One region of the Aliivibrio fischeri ATCC 7744 genome, then DNA from elsewhere that is predicted to be linked to it. Evidence: riboswitches for the same ligand, from Rfam matches in the RefSeq annotation. Region 1 holds a riboswitch; the other holds the start of a gene.
The links. Region 1 has a riboswitch for lysine ahead of lysC (lysine-sensitive aspartokinase 3). Riboswitches for the same ligand answer to the same signal wherever they lie in the genome.
Positions count from the first base shown of each region.

Region 2: another riboswitch for lysine. It lies ahead of AVFI_RS08650 (Na+/H+ antiporter NhaC family protein); the one in region 1 lies ahead of lysC (lysine-sensitive aspartokinase 3).

Region 1 is NZ_CP092712.1:366,260-376,877, reverse strand. It holds gene AVFI_RS01730 (PglL family O-oligosaccharyltransferase) at 1-1,324, shown strand, start outside; gene AVFI_RS01725 (pyridoxal-phosphate-dependent aminotransferase family protein) at 1,376-2,488, opposite strand; lysine riboswitch at 2,700-2,874, shown strand; gene lysC (lysine-sensitive aspartokinase 3) at 2,939-4,291, shown strand; gene metH (methionine synthase) at 4,358-8,038, opposite strand; gene AVFI_RS01710 (cation:proton antiporter) at 8,220-9,497, shown strand; tRNA gene AVFI_RS01705 (tRNA-Asp) at 9,903-9,979, opposite strand; rRNA gene rrf (5S ribosomal RNA) at 10,024-10,139, opposite strand; rRNA gene AVFI_RS01695 (23S ribosomal RNA) at 10,254-10,618, opposite strand, start outside.
Region 2 is NZ_CP092712.1:1,871,245-1,881,862, forward strand. It holds gene uvrC (excinuclease ABC subunit UvrC) at 1-836, opposite strand, end outside; gene uvrY (UvrY/SirA/GacA family response regulator transcription factor) at 836-1,480, opposite strand; gene AVFI_RS08635 (DNA polymerase II) at 1,658-4,027, opposite strand; gene AVFI_RS08640 (nucleotidyltransferase) at 4,032-4,808, opposite strand; gene AVFI_RS08645 (IS4 family transposase) at 4,906-6,228, opposite strand; gene AVFI_RS08650 (Na+/H+ antiporter NhaC family protein) at 6,347-7,933, opposite strand; lysine riboswitch at 8,015-8,198, opposite strand; gene AVFI_RS08655 (H-NS family histone-like protein) at 8,442-8,846, shown strand; gene AVFI_RS08660 (MipA/OmpV family protein) at 9,119-9,871, opposite strand; gene fadR (fatty acid metabolism transcriptional regulator FadR) at 10,020-10,618, opposite strand, start outside.

The DNA.
Region 1 (10,618 bases):
TATTGAAACTCTATTTGGTTATATTCAATATCTGTTTTTAGAAGCTGGGAATTCATTTGGTTATAACGTAATAGCAAATCGCCCTTATGGCATTTTCCAACAACCCAATGTTATGGCGAGCTTTCTTGTAACTGGTTTAGCCATTGCTTCTTATTTCCTTGCAAGACAACCTATAAAGTATCGAGAAAATATCATTGCATTAACTTTGCTCTACGCAACAATCATATTCACTCTACCTTTAATTGTTGTTTTAGCTTCTCGTACAGGTTGGTTATCAGCTACTTTCAGTTTAGTTCTGCTTGTTCCTTATATGTGGAAATACTGTACTAAACCGCGTTTTATTTCTTGGCTGTTAGCGCTAGTCATTGGTTTTAGTGGAAGTTTTGCTCTACTCGATGTATCCAAAAATGATGATATTTCAAAGGTATCGCTTGCTAGCCAAAAAGCGGATTTAGATAGCCCAAGAAGATACACCTTCCCCCAAGCTCTAGATATGTTTTTAGAAAAACCCGTCACAGGTTATGGTTACGGTAATTACGAAGCTGAATACATTCTTTATACAGCGAAACAACATCAATTATCTTCTGACTACAAACCGGGGCTACCTTCAATGGATCACCCTCATAACGAGATCTTATACTGGGGAGTTGAAGGTGGTATTGTCGCTATTTTAGGTTTATTACTTGCCGCAGGTGGTGTTTTAGCCAAGATACGACGCAGCAAGCTGGATACTCAATTTGCTCTACTCGCTTTAATTGCCCCCATTTTTATTCATAGTCAGTTAGAGTATCCTTTTTATCATTCAATGATTCATTGGTTTACCTTTATTATTCTTTTATTTTGGATTGACCAATTAAGCTGTAAATACAAAAAATATCGAATCAGTGATATCAGTAAAATAACCCTACGTGTCAGTTCATTAGTATTACCGATTGTGACTGGTTTTTATATGCTATCAACGCTACATACAAACTGGGTATTAACTCAATTTGAAACCACAAAACCAATGAACCCAGACATTTTAAGTCGAGTAACCAACCCTGTTGTGTGGGAGGATAGATTCAATTGGGACGTACTTTCAACACAATTAAAAATCGGTATTATTAATAAAAAGCCAGAGCTAATTAAACCCTATATTGAGTGGTCACAAGAATTAATAAAAACCAAACCAAGACCTGCTTTTTATCAAAACTTAATCATTGCTTATCAAGCGTTGGGAGATGAAAAAAGAGCGGAAGATATAAGAAGAGAAGCCATATTCCTCTTTCCAAAAAGTAAATTTGAATCCGTACAACTCGATGAGAAATTACGGATGACTAACTAAAAACTATTAGCATAAACAGCCACGGGATTAAGTGGCTGTTTTATTTAACATTTACTTTAAAACATCAGATAATGCTTTTAAGCACAATGCGACATTCTCTTTTTTTGCTGCGTATCCCATAAGACCAATACGCCATGCCTTGCCAGCAAGCTCGCCTAAACCTGCACCAATCTCTAAATTATATTCCTCTAGCAACTGCTCTCTAACTTGAATATCAGAAATACCTACAGGTATATATACGGCATTCAATTGTGGTAAACGATATTCTTCATCAACAATAAACTTAATCCCTAACGCTTCAAGGCCTTGTTTTAACTCTTGGTGATAATCAGCATGACGCTGCCACGCCTGCTCAATTCCTTCATGTTTAAGCATTAACAGTGATTCATGCAAAGCATATAAACTATTTACTGGTGCAGTATGGTGATAACTACGCTTTCCTTCTCCACTCCAATACCCAAGAACCAAACTTTGATCTAAAAACCAACTTTGTACTACCGAGGATCTCGATTTCATTTTAGCAACCGCTTTATCAGAAAAAGTAACAGGAGATAATCCAGGAGTACAAGATAAGCATTTTTGAGAACCAGAATAAACCGCATCTAACTGCCATTCATCAACTAACAAAGGTACGCCACCTAACGAAGTCACCGCATCCACAATGGTTAAACAATTATATTGTCTCGCAATTTGTGCAATCGCTTTTGCGTCACTAAGAACACCAGTAGATGTCTCCGCATGCACAAAAGCAACAACGCTAATATCAGGGTTTTCTTCCAATGCTTGCGCGACTTTATCTAATGAAACAGGTTCACCCCATTTATCATCGATAATAATAGGAATACCACCACAGCGTTCTACATTTTGTCGCATTCGTTCACCAAATACACCATTACGACATACTAGTACTTTCTCGCCTTCTTCAACTAAATTCACAAAGCATGTTTCCATCCCTGCACTACCTGGGGCTGAAACCGCAATAGTAAAGTCATTTTTAGTTTGAAATGCGTACTTGAGTAGCTCTTTAACTTCATCCATCATTTTAATAAATAATGGATCAAGGTGACCGATAGTGGGACGGCTTAATGCTTGTAAAACTTGAGGAGAAATGTCAGAAGGACCAGGTCCCATAAGGGTTCTTTTCGGTGGTATAAAACTTTGCATTATAAACTCCTATCAATATGAGGTGATTAAAGAATAGACATAAGAAAAATTAAACTCAATTAGACTATTTGATTAGAGTGACTTAATTACGAAAAATAGCCCTATAAAGGTACTTTTTACTTAAAACAAAAGAAAAGTAAAAAAAGCATTACCAACAATTGACATTTGATTCATAAAAAAGCACATTATTGAAACGTATTTCATTTTGGAAATATAAAGAAGAGGAGCATTACCTAGGTAGCTTAATTTGTGGAGCCCAAACTCCAACACAAATAAGTGAGGGAGAGTAATGCCGAGATGATCCTATTGGGAGTAGGATTGTCGGTCGTTTAGGCTGAATCCTAACGATTGTCACTTAATTTATTAAGTGAAGAGCTTCTAGCAAACCACTCTTATTGCTATCGCTTCTTCACATTTATTTTTACACTGGATGTAGTCGGAGACAGGATAGTGAACCCTATTAATGTTGCCAAATTTGGCGGTACTAGCGTTGCAAATTTCGAAGCAATGACGAAAAGTGCAAGTGTCATTGAACAAAATCCAAATACTCACCTTGTAGTGATTAGCGCCTGCTCTGGCGTTACTAATCTTCTTGTTGAGCTTGCTAATGGCGTTCAAGATAATCACAGAAAAAAAGCAATTCTTGAAGAATTAAAAACCATTCATTTTTCTGTATTAGATCAGCTCGCAGATCCACTCATTCCAGAGCAAGCTATCTTAGATATATTGAATGATATTGAAAAAGCAGCAGATACAGCAACATCCCAATCAAATGATAAATTAACCGATCATCTCGTATCTTGTGGTGAGCTCATGTCTACTCACTTATTCACTCAATTACTCATTGAGCGAGGAAACCCTGCAGTACGTTTTGACATTCGCACTGTTTTGCGCACTGATTCTCGTTTTGGAAAAGGTGAACCACAACTTAATGATATATCTCGTTTAGCTCAAGAAAAACTGACACCACTTTGTCAGCAACAGATTGTGGTAACTCAAGGTTTTATTGGTTCTGATAGCGAAGGAAATACAACGACTTTGGGCCGTGGTGGCAGTGACTATAGTGCAGCACTTATTGCTGAGTCTGTAAATGCATGTGGTTTAGAAATTTGGACTGATGTACCTGGGATTTATACCACAGATCCTCGCATTGCTCCTAAAGCGTCACCAATTCCAGAAATTAGCTTTAGCGAAGCCTCTGAAATGGCAAACTACGGTGCAAAGATCTTACACCCATCAACACTTCTCCCTGCGCTTCGTCATCAAATTCCTGTTTTTGTTGGTTCATCAAAAGAACCTGAAAAAGGAGGCACTTGGATTAAAGAAAAAGTTGATAGTACTCCTTTATTTAGGGCGCTAACCCTTCGTTGTAACCAAACGATGGTAACACTGCATAGCCCAAGTATGTTCCATGCATATGGCTTCTTAGCTGAAGTTTTCAAGATTTTAGCTAAATACCAAATTTCTGTAGATTTAATTACAACTTCAGAAGTAAGCGTTGCTCTTACTTTAGATCAAACAAACACCAATGGTAAAGCACCAGAGCTTCCACTTGAAGCACAAAAAGAATTAGAAGAATTGTGTACTGTTGAAGTTGAACATAATCTTTGTTTAATCGCATTAATAGGTAACAAAATGAGTCATTCAAAAGGCTCTGCAAAACAAGTATTTGGTACTTTAGAGGAGTTTAATTTACGTATGATTTGTTATGGAGCTAGTCAACATAACTTATGTTTCTTACTTCATGAGTCTGAATCTAAACAAGCCGTTAAAATCTTGCACAAAGAACTTTTTGAACAATAATTGATACATACAAAAATGCCCATTACATTTAATGGGCATTTTTTAGTTTAAAAGGTCAATTGACTATTAATTCAAATTTGGACCTAACCACTTCTCAGCTTCAAGCATATTCCAACCTTTACGATCGGCATAGCTTTCGGCTTGATCTTGCTGAATCTGAGCAATCGCAAAATAACGAGAATCTGGGTGTGAAAAATACATTCCTGACACAGATGCACCGGGCCACATTGCATAGCTTGATGTTAAAGACATTCCAATAGATTCTTCAACATTCATTAACTCCCATAAAGCCCCTTTTTCTGTATGTTCAGGACAAGCTGGGTAACCAGGAGCAGGACGAATGCCTTGGTATTTTTCACGGATTAAATCATCATTTGAAAGCGTCTCATTAGGAGAGTAACCCCAAATTTCCTTACGTACTTTTTCATGTAAATATTCAGCAAAAGCTTCAGCTAGACGATCAGCCACCGCTTGAATCATGATAGCGTTATAATCATCACCATTTGCTTTATATTCATCAGCTAGTTCACGCTCACCAATACCACCAGTTACAGCAAAACCACCGATCCAATCATTTTTACCCGACTCTTTGGGTGCTATATAATCAGATAAACAATAATTAAAACCTTTCGGCTTCTCCGTTTGTTGTCGCAAATTATGAAGTACTTTTGCAACTGTAGTGCGTGATTCATCAGTATATACTTCAATATCATCACCAACACTGGAAGCTGGAAATAGCGCACACATTCCACGGGCTTTAAGTAACCCTTCTTTTTCAACTCGATCTAATAGATCATTTGCATCTTTAAATAATCGTTTGGCTTCTTCACCAACTTCTTCATGCTCTAAGATCTTCGGGTATTTTCCAACAAGAGACCACGTCATAAAAAATGGGGTCCAATCAATATAATTACGCAATGTTGAAACATCAAAGTTATCAAATATATGTACACCAGGCTTTAGTGGGACAGGAGGTGTATAAGAAGCCCAGTCAATAGCGACTTTATTCGCTCGAGCAACCTCTAAAGTCACAGGCTTAGTTCGCGGTTGTTTACGACTATGCTGCTCTCTAACACGTTCGTAATCAATATCTAGCTTCTCAACAAAAGAAGGTTTTAGTTCATTTGAAAGTAATGAAGTACATACACCTACAGCTCGAGAAGCATTATTAACGTACACAACAGGTTGAGAATAGTTTTGTTCAATTTTTACCGCTGTATGTGCTTTTGAAGTTGTTGCTCCACCAATCAACAATGGTAAATCAAACCCTTGTCGTTCCATCTCTTTAGCAACATGGACCATTTCATCTAATGATGGTGTTATTAATCCAGATAAACCAATGATGTCTACATTTTCTTCTTTGGCTACTTTTAAGATAGTTTCACAAGAGACCATGACACCAAGATCAATTATTTCATAGTTATTACACTGTAAAACCACGCCAACGATATTCTTACCAATATCATGAACATCACCTTTTACTGTTGCTAAAAGTATTTTACCGTTTGTTGCTCCAACTTCTTTAGACGCATTAATAAACGGTTCTAAATGAGCAACAGCTTGTTTCATTACACGAGCAGACTTTACTACTTGGGGAAGGAACATTTTTCCTTCCCCAAAAAGATCACCAACGACGTTCATTCCGTCCATCAATGGCCCTTCAATTACCTCTATTGGTCTTTCTGCATTGATTCGTGCTTCTTCTGTATCTTCGACAATAAACTCTGTTATCCCCTTCACTAGAGAATGCTCAAGACGTTTTTCAACAGGCCAGTCACGCCACTCTAAAGCAGATTTATCTTCAACTTTACCAACAGCTCGTTCTAAATACTCAGTTGCAATATCAAGTAAACGCTCCGTAGAATCATCTCGACGATTCAATACCACATCTTCAACCGCTTCACGCAGATCTTCTGGTACGTTATCATATATTTCCAGCTGCCCCGCATTTACGATGCCCATATCCATACCATTTTTAAAACAGTGATATAAAAATACGGCATGGATAGCTTCACGAACGTAGTTATTTCCACGGAAAGAAAAAGAGACGTTAGAAACACCACCTGAAATCATTGCATGAGGAAGCGTTCGCTTTATATCACCAACGGCTTCAATAAAGTCTACTGCATAGTTATTATGTTCATCGATACCTGTAGCAACCGCAAAAATATTAGGGTCAAAAATAATATCTTCAGGTGGGAAGCCAACTTCATCAACTAAAATATTGTAGGCATTGGTACAAATTTCAATTTTACGCTCCCGAGTGTCCGCTTGGCCAACTTCATCAAAAGCCATAACGATCACTGCAGCACCATAACGACGTATTAACTTGGCTTGATGTACAAACTTTTCTTTGCCTTCCTTTAAAGAGATTGAATTAACTATCCCCTTACCTTGAATACACTTTAATCCAGCTTCAATTACTTCCCATTTAGAAGAATCAACCATCACTGGTACTTTAGATATTTCAGGTTCTGATGCACAAAGATTTAAAAAACGAACCATACATGCTTCAGCATCAAGCATGCCTTCATCCATGTTGATATCGATAATTTGAGCACCGTTTTCAACTTGCTCTTGAGCAACACTTAGTGCTTCGTCATAAAGCTCTTCTTTAATTAAGCGTTTAAAACGTGCAGATCCAGTAACATTTGTACGTTCACCAACATTAATAAACAAAGAATCTTTTTCTATTGTTAAAGGCTCTAATCCGGAAAGACGACAAGCTACGGGTAATTCAGGTAATTGTCGAGGTTTCACACCTTCAACAACTAAAGCCATTTGACGAATATGTTCAGGAGTGGTGCCACAACACCCACCAATAAGATTTAAAAATCCGCTGCTTGCCCATTCCGCAACATGCTCAGCCATATCTTCGGGAGATAAATCATACTCACCAAATGCATTAGGCAAACCAGCGTTTGGGTGCGCAGAAACATAACATTCAGAAATACGTGAAAGCTCGCTTACATATTCACGTAATTCATCAGGACCAAGTGCACAGTTAAGACCAAAAGAAATAGGTTTTACATGTCTTAATGCATTATAAAAAGCTTCTGTTGTTTGCCCCGATAATGTTCTTCCTGATGCATCGGTAATGGTCCCTGAAATCATAACAGGCAAAGTAATACCAAGCTCTTCAAAAACAGATTCAACAGCAAAAGAACACGCTTTAGCATTTAATGTATCAAATATAGTTTCGATGAGGATAAGATCTGAACCACCTCTAATAAGTGCTCGAGTTGACTCTGAATAAGCTTCGACTAATTCATCAAACGATACATTACGAAAGCCAGGGTCATTTACGTCTGGAGAAATAGAACAAGTTCGATTTGTTGGTCCAAGCACTCCTGCTACATAGCGAGGTTTGTTTGGTGTTTTTTCTGTCCATTTATCTGCAACTTCACGAGCAAGCTTTGCTGCTTCAAAGTTAATCTCTTCACTAAGGCTTTCCATATCATAATCAGCCATAGCAATAGTTGTTGCATTAAAGGTATTAGTTTCAAGGATATCAGCACCAGCTTCTAAATAGGCTTCGTGTATATCTCTTATAATTTGTGGTTGTGAAAGAACTAATAAATCATTGTTACCTTTAAGATCACAATGCCATTGATTAAAGCGTCCCCCTCTATAATCTTTCTCTTCAAACTTATAACCTTGAATCATGGTGCCCATACCACCATCAATCAATAAAATTCGCTCTGAAAGTTGCTTTTCTATTTGTACTTTTATATTGCTTCCTGCCACGGTACAACCTCATCCATAATACGTTTCTGTTACAATCCTATCACACATTTTATAGAAATCTAGACGTCTAAAAGCATTTTTATTTCACCAAAACGAAAATAAAATTTGATATTTATCAAATAGAGCGGAAAATGATATAAATCACATTTTGTTACATTAAATAGAATCTAGAGGTTAAGCAATGTCCGTATATAACACACTCTGCTTTCTCGCAGCAGCTGCAATGTTAATCGCATTTTTCAATAGTAAAATAGGAAAAATGCAAACAACGATTGCAATTACTGCCGGATCCATGATGCTTTCATTAGGCATCATCATTGCTGGTCAAAATGACTGGTTTAACCTTAGAGAAGTTGCTACAGAAACATTAACCGACATTAACTTTGAAGATTTTTTATTAAAAGGTATTTTAGGTTTTCTTCTTTTTGCTGGTGGTTTAGGTATTAAATTACAAAATTTAAAAGATCAGAAATGGGAAATAACGGTTCTTGCCTTGGGAGCTACGTTATTTTCAACATTCTTTATCGGCTTTGTTTTATGGGCAATTTGTAATGTTATCGGCGTTAATTTAGAACTTATTTACTGCTTACTATTTGGTGCATTAATATCACCAACTGACCCAATAGCCGTTCTTGCTATCGTTAAAAAGATGAATGCTCCGCAACGAATCTCAACTCAAATTGAAGGCGAATCATTATTCAACGATGGCTTTGGCCTTGTTATCTTTGTAACCCTCTTTACCATTGCTTTCGGTCATGAAACACCGACAGTAGGAAGTGTAACTGCATTATTCTTCCAAGAAGCCATTGGTGGGATCGCCTATGGATTTATTCTTGGGCTAGTTTTCCATTATCTAATAAGTTCAACCAATGACCATTCAATGGAGCTACTATTAACCATTGGTATACCAACCGCTGGTTATGCTCTAGCAGAAGTACTTCATGTTTCAGGTCCGCTAGCAATGGTTGTCTCTGGTATTATGATAGGAAACTGGACTCGATTTATTGGGTTTTCAAAAGAAAGTGAAGATCATTTAGATCACTTCTGGGAACTTGTCGACGAATTCCTCAATGGCGTACTATTCCTATTAATTGGTATGTCTATGCTTTTATTCCAATTCCATCAAGAAGATTGGATATTAATGGCAATTTCTATTCCTTTAGTTTTAACAAGCCGTTATTTAAGTGTATTTATCTCATACATTGGCTTTAATCGATTTAGAACTTACAACCCATTATCAGTACGTATTTTAACTTGGGGCGGCTTAAGAGGCGGTTTAGCATTAGCAATGGCGCTAGCTATACCTGCTGGAATTATGGTTATCCCCGAAAAGAATATAGATGTTAGAGAAATCATTCTTGTAATGACTTACTCTGTTGTTGTTTTTTCAATTTTAGTACAAGGGTCAACAATCACTCCTATGATTGATAAAGCTAAGAAGCTTGAAAAAGAAATGTAGAAATTGAAGTTAATAGAAGAGGCGCTTGTTCGCCTCTTTTTTTTAACTCAAATAATTAACAAACCTTCTCAGAAAGTTCCCAATACAACAAGCTGCTAAGCTCTCCAATAAAAAGCCTAACCAACTGAGCTACCACTTCCCAGTGTCTACATTCACTTATTCGGTTTCTATAGACGTAAAAAAGCCCTAATCTTTCGATTAGGGCCTTTTCAAATAAGTGGCTACGTTTACGGGACTTTCTATCAACCTTGAAAGCAACACGTCCCCGGCGTGACAGGCAGCTAAGCTCTCCAATAAAAAGCTTAACCAACTGAACTACCGCTTCGCAGTGTTCAACTTCACTCATTCCTGTTTCTACAGATGTAAAAAAGCCCTAATCTTTCGATTAGGGCTTTTTTAAATAAGTGGCGGAGTGGACGGGACTCGAACCCGCGACCCCCGGCGTGACAGGCCGGTATTCTAACCAACTGAACTACCACTCCGCAGTGGACTACTTGTCGTCGCTGACAAGTGTTCATAATTTAAAGCCTGGCGATGTCCTACTCTCACATGGGGAAACCCCACACTACCATCGGCGCTATTACGTTTCACTTCTGAGTTCGGCATGGGATCAGGTGGGTCCATAATGCTATGGTCGCCAAGCAAATTCTTTCTCTTTATTTAATAAAGAGTATCTGGAAAGCTATATTGTGTTCTTAATCACATTCAATTTGTTTCTTGCAACTTCAAATCCGTTCAAAACCCCTTGGGTGTTGTATGGTTAAGCCTCACGGGCAATTAGTATCAGTTAGCTCAATGCCTCGCAGCACTTACACACCTGACCTATCTACGTCGTAGTCTCCAACAACCCTTTAGGATACTTAAAGTATCAGGGATGACTCATCTCAGGGCTCGCTTCACGCTTAGATGCTTTCAGCGTTTATCGATTCCGAACTTAGCTACCGGGCAATGCCACTGGCGTGACAACCCGAACACCAGAGGTTCGTCCACTCCGGTCCTCTCGTACTAGGAGCAGCCCCCTTCAATCATCCAACGCCCACGGCAGATAGGGACCGAACTGTCTCACGACGTTCTAAACCCAGCTCGCGTACCACTTTAAATGGCGAACAGCCATACCCTTG
Region 2 (10,618 bases), 1.5 Mb from region 1:
CTACCTAAAATCTTCCCCTGACGAATCATCAATAAGTGAACACACGCTAAACCATTTTCAATTGCAAACCCTAAAACATCAAGATCATCACCACTGTCATCAGAAACATATTGTTGCTCCTGTACTCGTCTCATGGCTTGAATTTGATCTCGAATGATCGCTGCTTTTTCAAAATTTAAGGATTGGCTGGCAATCTCCATTTGCTCAACAAGTGTTTGAATAACTTGTCTATCCTTACCTTGTAAAAACAATCGAATAAAATCAGTCTGCTCTTTATATTCTTCATCACTAACAATCCCTTTAACACAAGGGGCTAAGCAACGTCCAATTTGGTGCATTAAGCATGGTCTATGGCGATTTGCATATACCGAATCTTCGCATTGGCGAATAGGGAATAACTTTTGGATGAGGTGAAGACTTTCTCTAACGGCTCCAGAATCAGGGTAAGGGCCAAAGTACTCACCTTTTTTACGTTTCACACCACGGTGGATAGAGATCCTTGGATGCTTATGTTGTGAAATGAAAATATAAGGATACGATTTATCATCTCGAAGAAGCACATTATATTTAGGTAAGTATTGCTTAATATAATTGTGTTCAAGGATGAGAGCTTCTGTTTCAGAGTGAGTGACAGTAACGTCAACTTGATGAATATGGCTAACTAACGCCTTAGTTTTTTCTGAAGGTACATTACTACGAAAATAACTGGATAAACGTTTTTTTAAGTCTTTTGCTTTACCTACATAAATAACGTCAGCCTCGGCGTTATACATTCGATAAACGCCAGGCTGATGTGTTACAGATTTTAGGAACGCTTTTGAATCAAAGGAAGGCACTACAGCGTCTCAGCATCTAAAATACCATGACGAATAGCTAGATGAGTTAATTCAACATCTCCACTTATATTTAACTTACTGAATAAGCGATAACGATAGCTGTTCACTGTTTTAGGACTTAAATTCAGTTGTTCGGAAATATCCGTCACTTTTTCGCCTTTGGTGATCATCATCATTATTTGTAACTCTCGTTCAGAAAGTTCTTTAAATGGATTCTCCGCGTCGGGCGTAAATTGACTTAACGCCATCTGTTGTGCAATTTCAGGCGATAAGTAGCGTTGGCCACTTTGTACCATACGAATCGCATTAACCATTTCATCAGGACCTGCACCCTTAGTTAAATAACCAGCAGCACCGGCTTGCATAACTTTAGTCGGAAATGGGTTTTCAGTATGAATAGTCAAAACTATAACTTTCACATCTGGGTTAAATCTTAAAATCTTTTTGGTTGCTTCTAAGCCACCAATGCCAGGCATGTTCATATCCATAAGAACAATATCTGCCTGCTCTGTTCGACACCATTTAACGGCATCTTCACCGCTGTCAGCTTCCCCTACTACTTTAATTCCACGGACGTCTTCAAGAATACGTCTAATCCCTGTGCGAACCAGCTCATGATCATCTACAAGGAATACTTTAATCACAACTGACACTCCGATTTAATCTACAGCCACCTCTATAATAGAGGTCTTAACTAACTGTCTATTTTACCTTAAAAAAATAGATAAAAGCATATTGATTATGCGTTAGGCCGCAAAGTTTTGCTATTAAAATGCTATTGACTTTGATCCGGTTTCTTCAATATACAATAAAAATAATTCTTAAAATAGACCTAATTGAGAGTTAGATAATTCATTAAAATCTAAACCGATAAAAGGGAGAATTCCATCCGCGATCGGTTTCAATTGTTTCTCTACATAATGGTCATAATCAATCGGATTATTTATATATTCAATCGGTTCAGGTCCTGCAGTGGTAATAACATACTCTATCCATCCACCATATTGATATTGAGGCCTTTTTCCTATTTGTTGATTCCGATAATCCGCTAATCGTGCCGCTTTAACGTGAGGAGGAACGTTCTTTTGGTATTCATCCAACTGTCTTCTCAAACGCTTTCTATAAATAAGTTGCTTATCTAATTTGCCCTGCTTAGTATCATCGACATATTGTCGGACGTATTCCTTTACATCTTGCTGATGAAACACTTTATGGAATAACGTTTTCTGAAATTCTTGTGATAATGGAGTCCAATCCGTTCTCACAGTCTCTAATCCTTTAAATACAATTTCTTCCTTACCTTCTTTTTTTACTAAACCAGCATAACGCTTTTTAGACCCAGTTTCTGATCCTCGAATCGTCGGCATTAAAAACGTTCGATAATGAGTTTCATATTCAATTTCTAATGCTGAATCAATTGCGTATTTTTCAGATAAGTGGGAAATCCACCACTGATTTATCTTTTCAACTAAAGATGAACCAATAGCGTCAGCTTCTTTAGATGACATTGATTGCCCAAGAGTAACAAACGTAGAATCAGTATCGCCGTATATCACTTCATAACCTTCAGCTTCAATCAACTCACGCGTCATTTTCATAATTTCATGCCCACGCATGGTTATTGAAGAGGCCAATCGATGATCAAAAAAACGGCACCCTGACGAACCTAGCACCCCATAAAATGAGTTCATTATGATTTTTATTGCTTGAGAAAATGCTTTTTCATTATTTCTTTTTGCTTCATCTCGAGCGGACCATAAATTTTCAATTAATTTAGGTAAGAAGTGTTTATAACGATGAAATCGTCCCCCTCTAAAACCATCAATGGCTTGATTATCTTCCGTACCTACTTCTTGTTTTAATCCTTCAATCAAGCCTAAAGGGTCAATATTAAAGGTACGAATAATCGAAGGGTAAAGAGACTTAAAATCAAGAACGATAACAGATTGATATAAACCTGGCTTAGAGTTCATTACATAACCGCCAGGACTTGCAATCCAATTTTCACTCTCTAAATTAGGGGCAATATACCCTGCTCGATGGAGTCTTGGTAAATACAAGTTAGTAAATGCAGCAACGGAACCACCAACACGATCAAGCTCAACCCCCGTTAATTTCGTTCGCTCAATCAAAAACTCTAATAGATGAGTATGTTCGAATATACGAGTAACTAAAACACAATCTTGAAGGTTATATTTGGCTAAAGAAAGTTTATCTTCTCGATACATTCGATTGATCTCAGACATTTTATCACTTTGATCATTAATCGATTTACCTTCTTTCAATAACTCTTGAGCTACGGATTCAAGTGACCAACTAGAGAAATGATAAGTCGCAGTTTTCAAGGCATCAATACCGTCTAGCACAACGCGTCCAGGAAAAGATAAAAAACCTTGTTGGCGATTTTTATCCGAATCACGCCAATAAAGCGAACTATTACCCCGACCAATACGAAAAGGTAATTTGTGCCATTTTGCTCTCTGAATTAATAATCGAAAATCAAAATTAATCACATTCCAGCCAATAATAATGTCTGGATCAAATTGATAAAACCAAGACTCTAAAGCAAGAAGCAGTGCTTTTTCATTTTCCACCCATTGAATAGACAAATCACTGTCTTGTGAGTCGCCCACCATGATAATACGTGTATCGAGTTCACTATGTAGAGCAATAGAATATAGAATGCCTTTTTCTGAGCACTCAATATCTAATGAAACCATACTAAATTTAGGTGAACGATCCGTCGTTTTAACTTTTACATTACGATATTCAATATGGTCTTTTTTTTGTACTGGGTTGCCAATAAATGATAGACCACCACAAATAAAACGTTCCATTAAATAACGATCAGCTAAACGAATATCGCTTTCATATATAGGTAGATGTAACTGATCAATAAGTTGCGTCGCTGATCGTTTCTGATAGGTATTTTTAAAATATAAACCGAGCACGGAATCATGATTAAATGTGGATAATGCCGTCGGTTTTATATGAAAAGGGATATTTTCTTTCTGTAAACAGGCTTCATACTGAGAGCGCTTATTTTCTAATATGAAGGTAACTGCATCTTCGTTTTCAATAAGTAAGTGTGCAATATGGTCATCACACTTAACCCAGAGATCGACTAAACTTTGATTATTAATTTCTCTAGTTTGACGTGTAAGCAAAAAACCCTGTTGAGGTGAATTCAAGTTATTAACCTATTTTTCGTTCAATTTTATTAAATTCAGCTACAACCCAATCTCCAAATTCATTAAGTAAAGCAAGTACAGAACGCTTTGGAACTTTGCGCCCTTTTAATAATAAAACCACGCGTTCTATTTCAGTCTGTTTTTCTGGGTAATATTCCAAAAATTTTCGAGCACAAAGTACAGGATGATCGTACCAACCTTTATCTCGATGCATAACTAAAGAGTAGCAGCTTCTTAATAACTTTTTGGCGATGGTTTTTTGTTGTTCAACCTGAACTGCCATATCTTGGCTAGTAGATATTTTTTTAATATAAACACCTAACCATTCTTCAATATCCATGTTCATATTTTTCGCGATTTCCCAGCTAGGCTCAAAATCACCAAAACGTTCTGATAAATCATCACCATAGATACAAACACAACAGTGTCTCAACCAGAAACCCCAGCTAAAAATCGACTCTAATTGCAACGCATCTGCCGCCTCTCCAATATTAAATGTAACTCCGGTAATTTGAGGGTATTTAGATTGGAAACGAATTTTAATTGTATTAATTAGCGTTTGTTCTTTATTGGTCAATGGTGCAGATGTAATAAGGGTAACGTCAAGGTTAGAACGGCCAACAATAGCTTCACGTCTAGCAACGCTGCCATATAAATAAATACTATGAACGGATTTCGGTGCAGCAGAGCGAACATGAGTAATTAAATCATGAATTACTGGTTCAAACTCATTTTGAAATGGAGAGTGTTTATCAATAATTGGTAAAGTAAAACGAGACAAAATGCACCCCAAATAAAGAATATTAAGGGGCTTATGATCGCGATTTAACATTAAAAAAGCAATAAAAAACCGGCCATTTAAAGCTAATGCCGCTCGCTTAACAGCTAGTGGCTCTTTTTTTATAAGGGTAGCGCGGTGCTTTATAAAGCACTTGTCGCGGAAATGGTTTTCGCTTTCTTTTCTTTGGCAGGATTAGACGCTTTCCGCTTTCTCGTAGATTTTTCAGCTTCTTGGGCACTGTTCCTGGTGTTCGCCCTGAACACCACAGGAACTCATCTTGGATTAGCCTTAACGCATTAATAAAGCTTATTCTTAATGGTTCCATTTTATGAAAATCGGCCATTCTTTTCATTTCTAGACGAACGAGGTTATAAGAAATCAAAATCCCCCATAACTCTTGATATATTCCTTCTATTTTCAAGCTTCTAAGCACTGCTTGATTGTTAAGTTGACCTTGTTTTAATTCACCATAACCTTGTTCTATTTCCCATCGTTCCCAGTAAATTTCAACAATATCTTTCAATGGATAAGTCACAGGACACTCTAATGAAGTAATAAACCCTTTGATCTCTCCTTTCGGCTCAGGTATTAAAACTAAACGAGCTTGCCAGCTATCTCCGAGGTGAGGATATTTCTGTTTTGCATCAGGCGAAACTGGCATTTTAATCAGTTTATCGTAGTCTGAAAACTCTTCTAAAACGTCGTACCTAAATTTACTTTTTATTGGAGTTAACCAATGAGTATTTTTTCCTGCATTACGCCATGATTCAAAAAGTTCAGCGGACATAAAACCACGGTCAAAAAGAGTTAATGAATTATTTGGAGCGGAGCCAACTAATTGTTGTGCATAAGATATTTCACTATTGGTTATTGGTCCAAAAGCAGCATCTGAAATAAGGTGGGTGCGTGTAGACATGAGGGTAACAGCAAGAACTGAAGGAAATGTAGCCTTACCTGTCGCGTAGCCTAGCTTTTGGTTATCCTTAGTTTCAGGGGTTTTAAATTGAGTCCCGTCAACGCTCATGAGTTTAAGTCCACAAACTAAATCAGGCGATTCTTCTGTCTCCCATTTACTCGCAGTGGTATGAAATAGGTAACGTAATGGTTCATAACCAATACGCTGTCTAGCTTTTACGATACTACTTGTGGCCAAGGGAGGGAGCTCCCCTTTAGCATCAGGGAAGGCTAATTCTAATTTATCACAAACATCGCTAATGGAGCGGTTACGCATTAAGCCAATTCCAAGCACTAACCAAACAGCTTGTTCAGCAGGAAATCTGCGCTTTCTGATAGCGGCGCGACCAGTTTGGTTAACGGCTTCTGAAATCCACTCAATAGGAATATTTTTCCGAAATGAATCCATAGATTCAGGAAGGTGAAATTCTGCAGTTAATTGTAATTCACGAGAAAACTCAGACATAAAAAATCGGCCTTAAAATAAATTTAAGACCGATTATGAAGGCTGCAAAGGATCGTTCAAGTCCCTTAAACGATCGGCATTAGCCATTTAAAGCCGGTTTATTTTAAAATCTAACAAGTTATGCTGTTGCTGAGCGTCTTTTCGACATCATCATTAAAGCAAAACACGCTAAAACAAATGCAACACTTACACCAGCAAACGCCACCAATACTGAACTTGTAAAACCAAGTACGATATAGCCAACAGCTGAAACCGCTGCAATGGATAATGCATAAGGTAGTTGAGTTGATACGTGATCAATATGACAACAACGCGCACCTGTCGAAGACAGAATCGTAGTATCTGAAATCGGTGAACAGTGATCACCAAATACGGAACCAGCTAAAACCGCACCTAACATAGGAAGAATTAATGCGATATCGGTAGCGCCAGCCATATCACCAGCGATTGGTAACATAATGCCGAAAGTACCCCATGATGTACCAGTACTGAATGCCATAATTCCTGACAATAAGAACAAGATTACAGGGATCCAGTGAATACCAATGCTACCTTGTGCCAAACTCGATAAGTATGTACCAGTTTTCATATCACCGATAACTGAACCAATAGTCCAAGCAAAGAATAGAATTAGAATAGCGCCAAACATTGATTTCGCACCAATCCACATTGTCATGCCTATATCTTTAACTGACAGACCTTGACGGAATACAGTAATTAGCGCAGATGCTAGACCAATTAAACCACCGTAACAAAGTGAAGCACCAACATCGGTATTTTCAAATGCGCCTAATATATTAAACGCTTTACCATCTGCGGCTAACGCTTCGCCGCCGGTATAAACCATGAAAGAGATCGTTGCGACAATTAATGTAATAATTGGGAAAATTAAGTCAGAAACTTTACCTGTTTCACTCTCAACAATATTTAATTCTTCATTTAAATCTTTCGATTCAGAATTAACGGCTTGATCATCAAAACCATTACCACGAGCGGCTTCATTTTCGTGGTGACGCATTGGGCCCACATCAAGTTGGAACCAAACAACAGCGAATACCATTAATAGTGCAAATACAGCGTAAAAGTTCATTGGAATTAAACGAACATAAGCACCTAGAGCAGAATATTCAGTCACACCATGTGAAACTAAAATGCCACCAATAATTGTAATGATGTACGCACCCCAACTTGATGCTGGCATTAATACACACATTGGAGCAGCTGTTGAATCTAGAATATAAGCTAATTTAGCACGTGATACATAAAAACGGTCAGTAACAGGGCGGGATATTGAACCAACGGCTAAGCTATTAAAGTAATCATCAACAAAAATAAACACGCCTAAAAAAGCTGCAAGTAGTTTTGCGCCGCGTTTACTTTTAATTCTTGTCTGTGCCCATTCAGCAAAAGCACGTGTGCCACCTGAAAGAGTTAATAAAGCTGTTGTCATTCCTAATAATATAAGGAAAGCAACAATGCTCATATTCCATGAGTTAATTGAACCGCCATCGATGAAAACACCTTTAACAGAACTAAACACATAAGAAGCGGTTCCTGATACGGAAAAGCTAGACAGCAAAATAGCGCCTAACACGATACCTACACCAAGAGAAAGTAATACTCGGCGAGTTAAAATTGCCAAACCCAAAGCTATAAGCGGGGGCAAGATTGAAATTGGAGAATTTGAAAAATCAGCTAAGTTCATGATCTACAACAACCAGTCTGGTTGGAGATCTACTGCAGATACGATAAATATCGTTATTAAGGAAGTGAATGAATAACATTCCCCTACAGTAGCGCTCCATAGTTAAAAAATAAAATTGACTATGGCAGTGTTATTCCTCTTCGAAATAACCCCAGCTAATACGCTCGATTAACGTAATTAACTTCGGCACCGACTCCTTTCAATTGTCGTCGTAAGTATCACCCTCTTACAATTTACTCTTAGGCGGTGCGCCTCTACCCATTTAGGTGCGGTTATTGTACGGATTGAAAACAATTTTGCAATACTATATCTGAGTATTTTAACATTAAGTTATCTAGCTAATTAGAATGAAACATTTTAAAACTATTTAGTAGCAGTCTTATCTTTAAGAATGAATATTATTAACATTAATATCATTAATATTTTTTTATTCCTTTATCTAGAAATTTGTTATATTATTTTTCTGTTATATTATAATCATATTATCAAAATAATTATGGAACCAAATATGTCTGATACAATTAAAACGCTGCTTAACCTACGCAGCCTACGTGCTTTATCTCGCGAAATGACTTTAGAACAACTAGAAGAAGCATTAGAAAAACTTCAATCTGTTGTTGCTGAACGCCAAGAATCTGAAGCTGAAGAGCGTGCTCAACTAGCTGAAAAACAAGCTAAACTTGAAGAATTCCGTCAAATGATGATCGACAGCGGTATCGCTCCTGAAGATCTATTAGACACAATGTCAGCTACGACAGTAAAAACAAAACAAAAACGTGCACCTCGCCCTGCAAAATATAAATTCCAAGATCACGCTGGTGAAGAGAAAACATGGACAGGCCAAGGCCGTACTCCTTCAGCTCTTCAAGCGCAACTTGATGCTGGTAAAAAACTAGAAGAGTTTTTAATCTAATAATACTCTTTAAGAGCATATAAAAAGACCACTTACTCTAAGTGGTCTTTTTTTATTTTCATTTTATTACATTTAGAAACGTATTATTGCTCGAAACTTTAAACTGACTAAGAGAAACCTGAATAAGATAAAACCAGCTAGATCTTATAGAATAATTACTTAGTCGTATTTTTTAATACACCTATATTAGCAATATTATTAATAGTCACCTTTTCTATAAATCATAAGCTCTTACTCATTAATAAAGCGAACTAAATAATATATAAAAATTCCTAGAACACGTACGCTATACCGACATTACCAGTTGAACTCGTTGTATGCTCAATCATTGGACTGTTTTCTAAGTTACCCTCAAGATTCACATAACGCAAACCACCAGTCACTCGAACATTTGGTGTAATGTGGAAATAAGTCGATAATCCAATAAAAAACTGTCCATCCCAATCTGCATCAAATTGGTCAACTCCAGTTCGTAACGCTTCTTCATTGGATACTCCGTATAAATGATTATTTAATTTCTCACTATTATATGAATACCCTAATGATGGTGTAATTGCCCACCCTTTTCCTCTTAATGGTAAACGCCAAGCCGCTTCTGCATAAAAACCATTATGAGTACGACCTATGTCTGTTCCCCCTGTAAATTCAACAATGCCAACATGAGTAATCATCTGATAGCTCACCCCGCCAAGCACAGTACTCTTACGTTCATCTAATTTTTGCATTGCAGCATCATTTGAATCATTGGGCTTAAACGTTCTAGGATCATAGACAAATCGAAATATTATATTTTGAGGTGAGCCTACTGGTTTTAGACGATAACCACCACTAAACCCTCTCAGAAATAAATGTTCCCCCTCATAACCAATCATAGGAATAATTGTTGTATTCGAAGGCGTCTCTTTATAAAAGGAAGGTGAATATGCAGCGGCGGCACCAAGAGACCATTGTGAAATTTTTGCATTAGCACTGCTATTGAATAACACCAGAAGAAAAAAAACAGAGCGACTTACTAATATATTCACAATAACAACCTTATATAACCACAGAATTAACAATACACCGTACCATTATACATAACCGCCCATCATTTGATAGTTATTTAGGTTTTTTCTTTATTTTAGATATAAAAAAAGCAGGCTAAATGCCTGCTTTATTAAATTCTAAATAAGATTAACTATCATCTTCTCTAAAGTTGCTTGGTAAATTTAATTTCATTTCATTCCAAATCAAATTACCTTCCATACCGTACTGGCGCATTCTAGGCATTACTGCATCTTTGCGTTCTTCTTCGCAAATAAGCTTTAAGTCACGATAAAACTGTAAAGCTAACTCTCGCGCTTCAGAGTTAGAGAAGTAGTAACTACCTACTCGTACATAAAGCTTTTTCAAACCATTAAAGATAAGCCCATAAATTTGATTGCCAGATTTAAAAGCAACACCTTGGAAAAGCATATAATCATAATAGTTGAAGGTTTTAGCAATCAAGATCTCTTCACGTTTTGCAGGATCTTTTTCGTTATCTTCTTTCACTTCAGCTTTAATTTTTGCTCCGAATGGGGATGCTTCTATGAAACTATCCCAACTTTCTGCAGCAAGTAACTGTTCACACGATTCAATAACACGATTAAGTGTTCTTAAAGAACCTTCTTTATTTGTCTTGAATGCTTGTCTCATGAAAATACAGCTAATGTTAGTACGAGCAGCCAATAAGTCTTCAACGATTGAAGTCGCATTATTAGCATCAACTAATGTCATTAATGTATCTAAAA